DNA from 2 places in the Arthrobacter sp. KBS0702 genome. Region 1 is predicted to be linked to the other one. Evidence: riboswitches for the same ligand, from Rfam matches in the RefSeq annotation. Region 1 holds a riboswitch; the other holds the start of a gene.
The links. A riboswitch is a leader RNA that binds a small molecule or an ion and turns the genes downstream of it on or off. The one in region 1 is predicted to bind S-adenosylmethionine.

Region 1 (3,805 bases):
CGCGCCAGCTTTGCGTCAGGTACGGAAGCGGCAGGACCTCGTTGGCGGTGTGCCCGAGGTGTTCGTGCAGGTACCAGTCGAGGTTGCCGAGCACCTTGGCGCGGGTGGATTCGCCGGCCCGCAGGTAGTAGCTGCGGGACTTGGCCAGTTCCACGAGGTCCTGCGTGGTCACAGGATCCTCCCAGCGGGTGAGGCGGCTCTGCAGCCCGGTGAACTCGGGACCCAGCGGCGGCGTGAAGTGGGGCTTGTGGACGTCCCCGGCGTGCATGATCCGTGACAGCCGGTGCACCCAGGGCACGGAGGTGTCCAGCTGGTTCCAGATCAGCCCCAGCACGCCGTGCGGACGCAGGATCCGTGCAGCCTCGGTGCTGGCCAGCAGGGGATCGCACCAGTGCCAGGCCTGCGCCACCGTGACCAGGTCAAAGGCCTCCGGCGCCAGGGATGTGTGTTCTGCGGTCCCCTCGACGGCGGTCACACCCGGCAGGGCCCGGCGCAACTGCTCCAGCATGTCCGGGGAGGGGTCCACGGCCACGGTCCGGAGCCCTCTCTCGACCAGCAGTGCGGTGAACTTGCCGGTGCCGGCCCCCAGGTCTGCCGCGTCTCGGGCCCCGGCGGGGATCAGCCAGTCGGCAGAGTCGGCGGGGTAGCCGGGCCGGACGCGGTCGTAGTGCTCGCCGCCGTCCTGGAAGCTCTGGCCGAGCTCCTGCCGGCGTTCGTGCTGGAGTTTGGGTCCCCCGTGCAGTTTGGGGCCGCCGCGTGCCACGTGCGATCTCCTTCGGGCTCTGGTGGGTACCTACCGAATTTACCGCACGAGGCGGGCGCGGTGCTCGTTGCCGGCCCTCGATCCGGTCGCTAGTCCGTGTTGCAGGGGGCGGCCCCCGCGGTGCCCGGCGTGTTCGGCGCCCAGTGCGGGTAGCTGCGGGTGTCGTTGGCCGGGACCCAGCGGCCGGCGTCCACGACGTAGTCCCAGCCCAGGCCGTTGCGCCGCAGTTCCTGGAGCCCGGCGAGCAGCCGCTGCGCGTCTTCAATCCGGGACCCGAGGCCGAAGCTGGCGCGGAGCGAGCCGGCGGGCAGGCCGAGCCGCTTCAGCAGCGGGTGCGCGCAGAACCGGCCGTCGCGCAAGCCAATGCCGTGCTCCGCGGACAGGTACGCGGCGACCAGGCCTGCGTCGTAGCCGGCGACCGAAAAGTTCACGACGCCGATCGTGCCGGGGCCCTCCGCCTGGTCGGCGTCCTCGAAGATGTGGTGGACGCTCACGCCGTCGATCCGCCGGAGCCCCTCGACCAGGAAGGAACGGATGGCGTCCTCGTGGGCATGCCACTGCCGCTCGTCGAGGGCTTCGATGACCTGGGCGGCGCGGGCCAGCGCGGCGGCGCCCAGGACGTTGGGGGAGCCGCCCTCGTGCCGTGCCGGGCCGGTGGTCCAGCTGACAGTGTCGAGCCGGGCGTCCCGCACCGCGCCGCCGCCGGCGAGGTGGGGTGTGCCGGCGTCGAGCCAGTCCGGGCGGCCGACCAGGACCCCGGCGCCGAACGGGGCGTAAAGCTTATGCCCGGAGAAGGCGAGGTAGTCGACGTCGTCCGCGGCGATGTCGATGCGGCGGTGCGGGGCGAGCTGGGCGGCGTCGACGGCGATCCGGGCGCCGAATTCGTGCGCGAGGGAGGCGAGCTCGCGGATCGGCAGGATTTCGCCGGTGACGTTGGACGCGCCGGTGACGGCGAGCAGGCTCACGCCGCCGTGCGCGAGTTCCGTCCGGAGCCGCGCCAGGGTCCCGGCCAGGGTGCCGGCGGCGACGACGCTCCGGTGCGGGACGTTTTGCCAGGGCAGCAGGTTCGCGTGGTGCTCGATGTCGAGGTAGAGCACCTCGCCGGTGTGCCGGCCATCGGCGACGGGCAGGCAGCCGGCCAGCAGGTTCAGCGAGTCGGTGGTGTTCCGGGTAAAGATCACGGAGTCGTCCGGACGCCCGCCGACAAAGTTGCGGACGATGTTCCGGGCGTTTTCGTACACCGAGGTGCTGAGCTGGGAGGCGTAGCCGGCGCCGCGGTGGACGCTGGCGTAGTACGGCAGGATCTCGTTCAGGTAGGCGGAGACCACGGACAGGGCCGGGGCGGAGGCACCGTAGTCCAGGTTGGCGTAGCGGACGTAGCCGCCCTGGATCAGGGGGGCCTGGATTTCGGCGCCGGAGACCGCGGACAGCGGCCGGCGGGCAGCAGCGGCGGGAGGGGCAGGAATGGTGGCAGTCGTCATGGGACCTCGCTCGAAAAGGACCCCACATACCGGGGATCCGCGCTTGCCGGGTCCGTTCCGGACCGGCCAGGTCGTCACCCGGGGCACCCCACCGCGAATGGAGGGTTGCCGGCCAGCAAACCGGGGTTTCGCGCTGGCACTCGTGACCTGTTTCGAGCGTAGGCCATGGCCGCTGCAGCAGAAAAGGAGCGGCAGGAATGTGAAGTGCTTTGTTACGGGATGCGCCCGGGAGCCGCCGGAATTCCCTAGAGCAGGTCGTCGAGATCCGGGTTGAGGCGCTTGAGGACTTCCGAGTGCAGGATCGAGTTGGTGGCCAGGGCGTTGCCGCCGAAGGGGCCGTCCTCGCCCTCGAGGGAGGTGAAGCGGCCGCCGGCTTCCGTGACGATCGGGACCAGCGCGGCCATGTCGTAGAGGTTGAGTTCCGGCTCGCAGGCGATGTCGACGGCGCCTTCTGCCACGAGGCAGTAGGACCAGAAGTCGCCGTAGGCACGGGTGCGCCAGACTTCTTCGGTGAGGCCGAGGAACTCGTCGAGGTTGCCGCGCTGCTTCCAGCCGCCCAGGCTCGAGTAGGACAGCGAGGCGTCCGAGAGCTTGGAGACGTTGGAGACCTTCAGCCGGGTGGCGGCCGCCAGGGACCGGCCCATGTACGCGCCGGCGCCTTTGGCAGCCCACCAGCGCTTGCCCAGCGCGGGGGCGCTGACGACGCCGACCACGGGCTCGCCCTCGTCGACGAGGGCGATCAGGGTGGCCCAGACGGGGACGCCGCGGACGAAGTTCTTGGTGCCGTCGATCGGGTCGATGATCCAGCGGCGCGAGCCGTGGCCGGTGCTGCCGAATTCCTCGCCGAGGACCGCGTCGCGAGGGCGGGAACGGGACAGCTGCCCGCGGATGGCTTCCTCTGCGGCTTTGTCGGCGTCGGTGACGGGGGTCAGGTCCGGCTTCGTCTCGATCCGAAGGTCGAGCGCCTTGAAGCGGCTCATGGTCTGGGAATCTACGGAATCTGCCAGTACATGGGCAAGGCGCAGGTCATCGTTGTAGCTCGAAGCGGGTTGGCTCATGGTTCCAAACTACCGTCAAAAGCCGCCGTAGACCGGGAGGCCACGTCGCTGCCTGCCCAGGAGACCCTGTGAGGAGACCCTGCTAGGAGACGCTGCCGAGTTCCTTGGTTTCCTGCGCTTCAAGCCGGGGGTCGGTGCCGAGCAGCCGGCGCAGCGAGGCGAGCCGGGCAGGACCGGACGGGCCCGCGTGGCCGTCCTGCACCCAGGCGTCCACCCCGCAGTTGACGGCGGCGGAGTCGTGTTTGCAGCCGCGTTCGCAGTCCTCGGTGCCGGGCGCCAGGTCCGGGAAAGACCGCAGGATCCGGTCCGGGTCAACATGGGCCAGTCCGAAGGAGCGGATCCCGGGGGTGTCGATGATCCAGCTGCCGGCGGGCGCGTCGTGGACCTTCAGCGCCAGGGCGGAGGAGGACGTATGGCGGCCGCGGCCGGTGACGGCGTTGACGCCACCGGTGGCACGTTCGGCCCCGGTCAGGGCGTTGACCATGGTGGATTTTCCGACGCCG
Region 2 (3,805 bases), 1.3 Mb from region 1:
CACGAGCAGCAGGAGCAGGATCTTGGCGGTGTCGGCGTGGACCACGGTCTTCAGGTAGGTGATCGAGAAGGTGACTACGAGGTAGTACAGGATGTTCTCCGCGAAGCGCAGGCCCATGGCAGTGAAGACGCCGCGGGGGTAGCGGCGGAAGACCTCGGCGACGCCGTAACCCTTGTGGCCCGCCTCGACTTCCTTGCGCGCCTCAAGGAAGATCGGGGCGTCGCTGACCTTGGTGCGGATGTAGTAGCCGATCAGGACGATCACGGCGGACAGCCAGAAGGCGACGCGCCAGCCCCAGCCCAGGAAGTCCGCGGAGGACAGCACCGAGGAGAGGATGAACAGCACGGCGGTGGCGAAGAGGTTGCCCAGCGGAACTGCGGACTGCGGCCAGCTGGCCCAGAAACCGCGGGACTTGCTGGGGCTGTGCTCGGCGACGAGCAGGACGGCGCCGCCCCATTCACCGCCGACGGCGAAGCCCTGGGCGAAGCGCAGGAAGACCAGGAGGGCCGGAGCCCAGTAGCCGATCTGCGCGAAGGTCGGGAGGCAGCCCATCAGGAAGGTGGAGACGCCAACCAGGATGATGCTGAGCTGCAGCAGCTGCTTGCGGCCGAACTTGTCGCCGAAGTGGCCGAAGACGATGCCGCCGATCGGGCGGGCCACGAAGCCCACCGCGTAGGTGAGGAACGCCGCGAGGATGCCGTCAAGCTCGGTCTGCGAATTGGGGAAGAAGGCCTTCCCGAAGACCAGGGTGGCGGCGGAAGCGTAGAGGAAGAATTCGTACCATTCCACCACGGTGCCGGCCATGGAGGCCGCCACTACCTTCTTAAGACCGGACGCCTTGACGTCGGTCTCGTCTGCGCGCCTTGCGGCGGCGTTTTCCGTGCTCATGAGAACTCCTTCGGTGTCGCCTTCGACACCCTGTGGACCATTAAGGTTGACAACGCGTGTGTGAGTTGGGACACACGGCGTCATTCTCCACGAGTATGGACGTCCCGCGGCGCAGGCTCAACGACTAATCGCGCAGAGCGTGTCTGCAAAAATGCACAAAGCGCGGTCGCGGCTAGGCGAAGAAGTTGCCCCGGAGTTGCTCGCTGAGCTGGCCGATTTCGGTGAGGAAACCGTCGTGGCCGATCGGGGCCTCGATGACGTGCACCGGGACCTCCCCCGGCAGGGCGTCGGCGAGTGCATGGGACTGGGCGGGGAAGTACAGCCGGTCCGAGTCCACGGCCGCGACGAAAAACTCCGCCGTTGCCCGCGAAACGGCCTGCTCAAGGCTGCCGCGGCCGCGGGTGACGTCGTGGCTCATCAGCGCCTCGGTGATCGCGATGTAGCTGTTGGCATCGAAGCGGCGGACCAGTTTATTGCCCTGATGGTCCAGGTAGCTCTCCACCTGGTAGCGGCCCCGTCCGGCCAGCGACCCTGCTTCCAGCGGGGCCTCGGCCGCCTGCGCGTTCCGTCCGAAGCGGCCGTCCAGCTCGGCGGCGGAGCGGTAGGTGATGTGCGCGATCCGGCGGGCCAGGGCCAGACCGGCGTCCGGCTCCGGGCCGCCGTAGTAGTCGCCGCCCTTGAAGTTTGGGTCCTGGCGGATGGCGAGCGTCTGGGCCTGGGCGAAGGCGATCTGCTCCGCGGTGCTGCTGGCACCCACGGAGATGACGGCGCAGCGCCGGACCCGGTCCGGGTAGCTGACTGCCCATTCCAGGGCGCGCGCTCCGCCAAGGGAGCCGCCGAGCACGGCGTACCAGCTCCCGATCCCCAGGGCATCGGCGAGACGGGCTTCTGCGGCGGTGCTGTCCCGGAGGGTCACCAGCGGGAAGCGCGAGCCCCAGGGCCGGCCGTCCGGGCCGGGCGTCGAGGGGCCGGTGGAGCCGTAGCAGCCGCCGAGGATGTTGATGGAGACGACGAAATACCTGTCCGTGTCCACCGGAGCGCCCGGTCCGGCCAGTTGCTCCCACCACCCGGGCTCCTCGCCGGCGCCCCGGGTGACGTGGGTGTCTCCCGTGAGGGCGTGTTCGATCAGCACGGCGTTGGAGGCGTCCGCGTTGAGGGTGCCCCAGGTCTCGTAGGCGAGGGTGACCTCCGGCAGGGTGGCGCCGGATTCCAGCGCCAGTGAACCGATCGGCAGGTACTGTACCGTCCCGTCGGGGACGGTGGAGGACTTGTTTTCGGGTACTCCCGTGCGGGAGACGGCAATCGTCATGTGTGGACCTAACCTCGCGCTTGCCCGCCGCCAGCTGACCGGCAGGCCAGGTCTTCACCCGGGGCACCCCGCCGCGGAAGGAGGGTTGCCGGCCAGCAAGCCGGGGCTGTCACTGGCACTCATGACCTGCGTCGATTCTACGAAACCCGGCGGCGCAATGGCGAAGATTGTGACGGCCGTGTGACAGCCGCATCCTTACTCACCGCAGTTTCCCCACGTTTGAAGGCCGTGTCCGGCGGGTCGCCCCTAAATGTCGGTGCGTCCCGCCGTCGTGCCCGCAAAGGTGGGGAAATTCGGCGCCGTGCGACCTCAGGCGTCCTTGGCCGCCCGGAAGCCGGCGTCGAGGTCGGCGATGATGTCGTCGATGTGTTCAAGTCCCACCGACAGCCGCACCAGTCCGGGATTGACGCCGGCCACCGCCTGCTGTTCCGGCGAGAGCTGGCTGTGGGTGGTCGACGCCGGGTGGATCACCAGCGAGCGCACGTCACCGATGTTCGCCACGTGCGAGTGCAGTTCGAGGGCGTCGACGAAGCGCTTGCCGGCCTCCGCTCCCCCGGCGAGGTTGAAGGAAACGACGGCGCCGGTCCCCTTCGGACCGTACTTGCGGCCGCGCTCGTACCACGGGCTGGACGGCAGCCCAGCGTAGGCAACGGATTCGACGTCGTCCCTGGCTTCCAGCCATTCGGCAACCTTGACGGCGTTGGCGACGTGCCGCTCCACCCGCAGGCTCAGCGTCTCGATGCCCTGGGCGATGAGGAAGGCGTTGAACGGGGAGACGGCGGAGCCGAGGTCGCGCAGCAGCTGGACCCGGGCTTTGAGGATGAAGGACAGGTTTGCCCCCAGCGCTCCGTCCGCCCCGAGGTCTCGGGCATAGACCAGGCCGTTGTAGGTGGGATCCGGGGTGTTGAAGCCGGGGAAGCGCTCCGGGTCCTTGCCGAAGTCGAAGTTGCCGGAATCCACAATCACGCCGGCGATCGCGGCGCCGTGGCCGCCCAGGTACTTGGTGGCCGAGTGGACCACGATGTCGGCGCCCCACTCGATCGGCCGGATCAGGTACGGGGTGGAGAGGGTGTTGTCCACGATCAGTGGCACCCCGGCCCGGTGCGCCACGTCCGCGACGCCCTCGATATCCAGCACGTCCTGGCGGGGGTTGGAGACCACCTCGCCGAAGAAGAGTTTGGTGTTCGGCTGCACGGCGTCGCGCCACTGCTGCAGGTTGTCCGGGTCTTCCACGAACGTCACGGAGATGCCGAACTTCTTCAGCGTGTGGGCCAGCAGGTTGTAGGTGCCGCCGTACAGGCTGGGGCTGGCGACGACGTGGTCTCCGGCCTCGGCGATGTTCAGGATCGCGAAGGTCTCGGCGGCCTGGCCGGAGCTCAGCAGGAGGGCCCCGAGGCCGCCCTCGAGGCTCGCCACCCGCTGCTCCACCGCGTCCTGGGTGGGGTTGCCGATCCGGGTGTAGATGGGGGCGAGTTCGGCGAGCGCGAACCGGTTGGCGGCGCTTTCGGCGCTGGGGAAGACGAACGACGTCGTCTGGTAGATCGGCAGCGACCGGGCGCCGGTGGCGGAGTCCGGCTGCTGGCCGGCGTGGATCTGACGGGTTTCAAA

Region 2: it holds a riboswitch for S-adenosylmethionine, as region 1 does, so the genes downstream of both, FFF93_RS05250 (homoserine O-acetyltransferase) here and FFF93_RS11135 (aminotransferase class V-fold PLP-dependent enzyme) in region 1, are expected to answer to the same signal.

The regions. Positions count from the first base shown of each region.
Region 1 covers NZ_CP042172.1:2,418,124-2,421,928, reverse strand. Annotated here, with positions in the region: gene FFF93_RS11140 (class I SAM-dependent methyltransferase) at 1-763, opposite strand, end outside; gene FFF93_RS11135 (aminotransferase class V-fold PLP-dependent enzyme) at 853-2,244, opposite strand; SAM riboswitch class IV at 2,279-2,392, opposite strand; gene hisN (histidinol-phosphatase) at 2,490-3,302, opposite strand; gene FFF93_RS11125 (ribosome small subunit-dependent GTPase A) at 3,385-3,805, opposite strand, start outside.
Region 2 covers NZ_CP042172.1:1,155,785-1,159,589, reverse strand. Annotated here, with positions in the region: gene FFF93_RS05255 (MFS transporter) at 1-888, opposite strand, end outside; gene FFF93_RS05250 (homoserine O-acetyltransferase) at 1,061-2,197, opposite strand; SAM riboswitch class IV at 2,209-2,324, opposite strand; gene FFF93_RS05245 (bifunctional o-acetylhomoserine/o-acetylserine sulfhydrylase) at 2,507-3,805, opposite strand, start outside.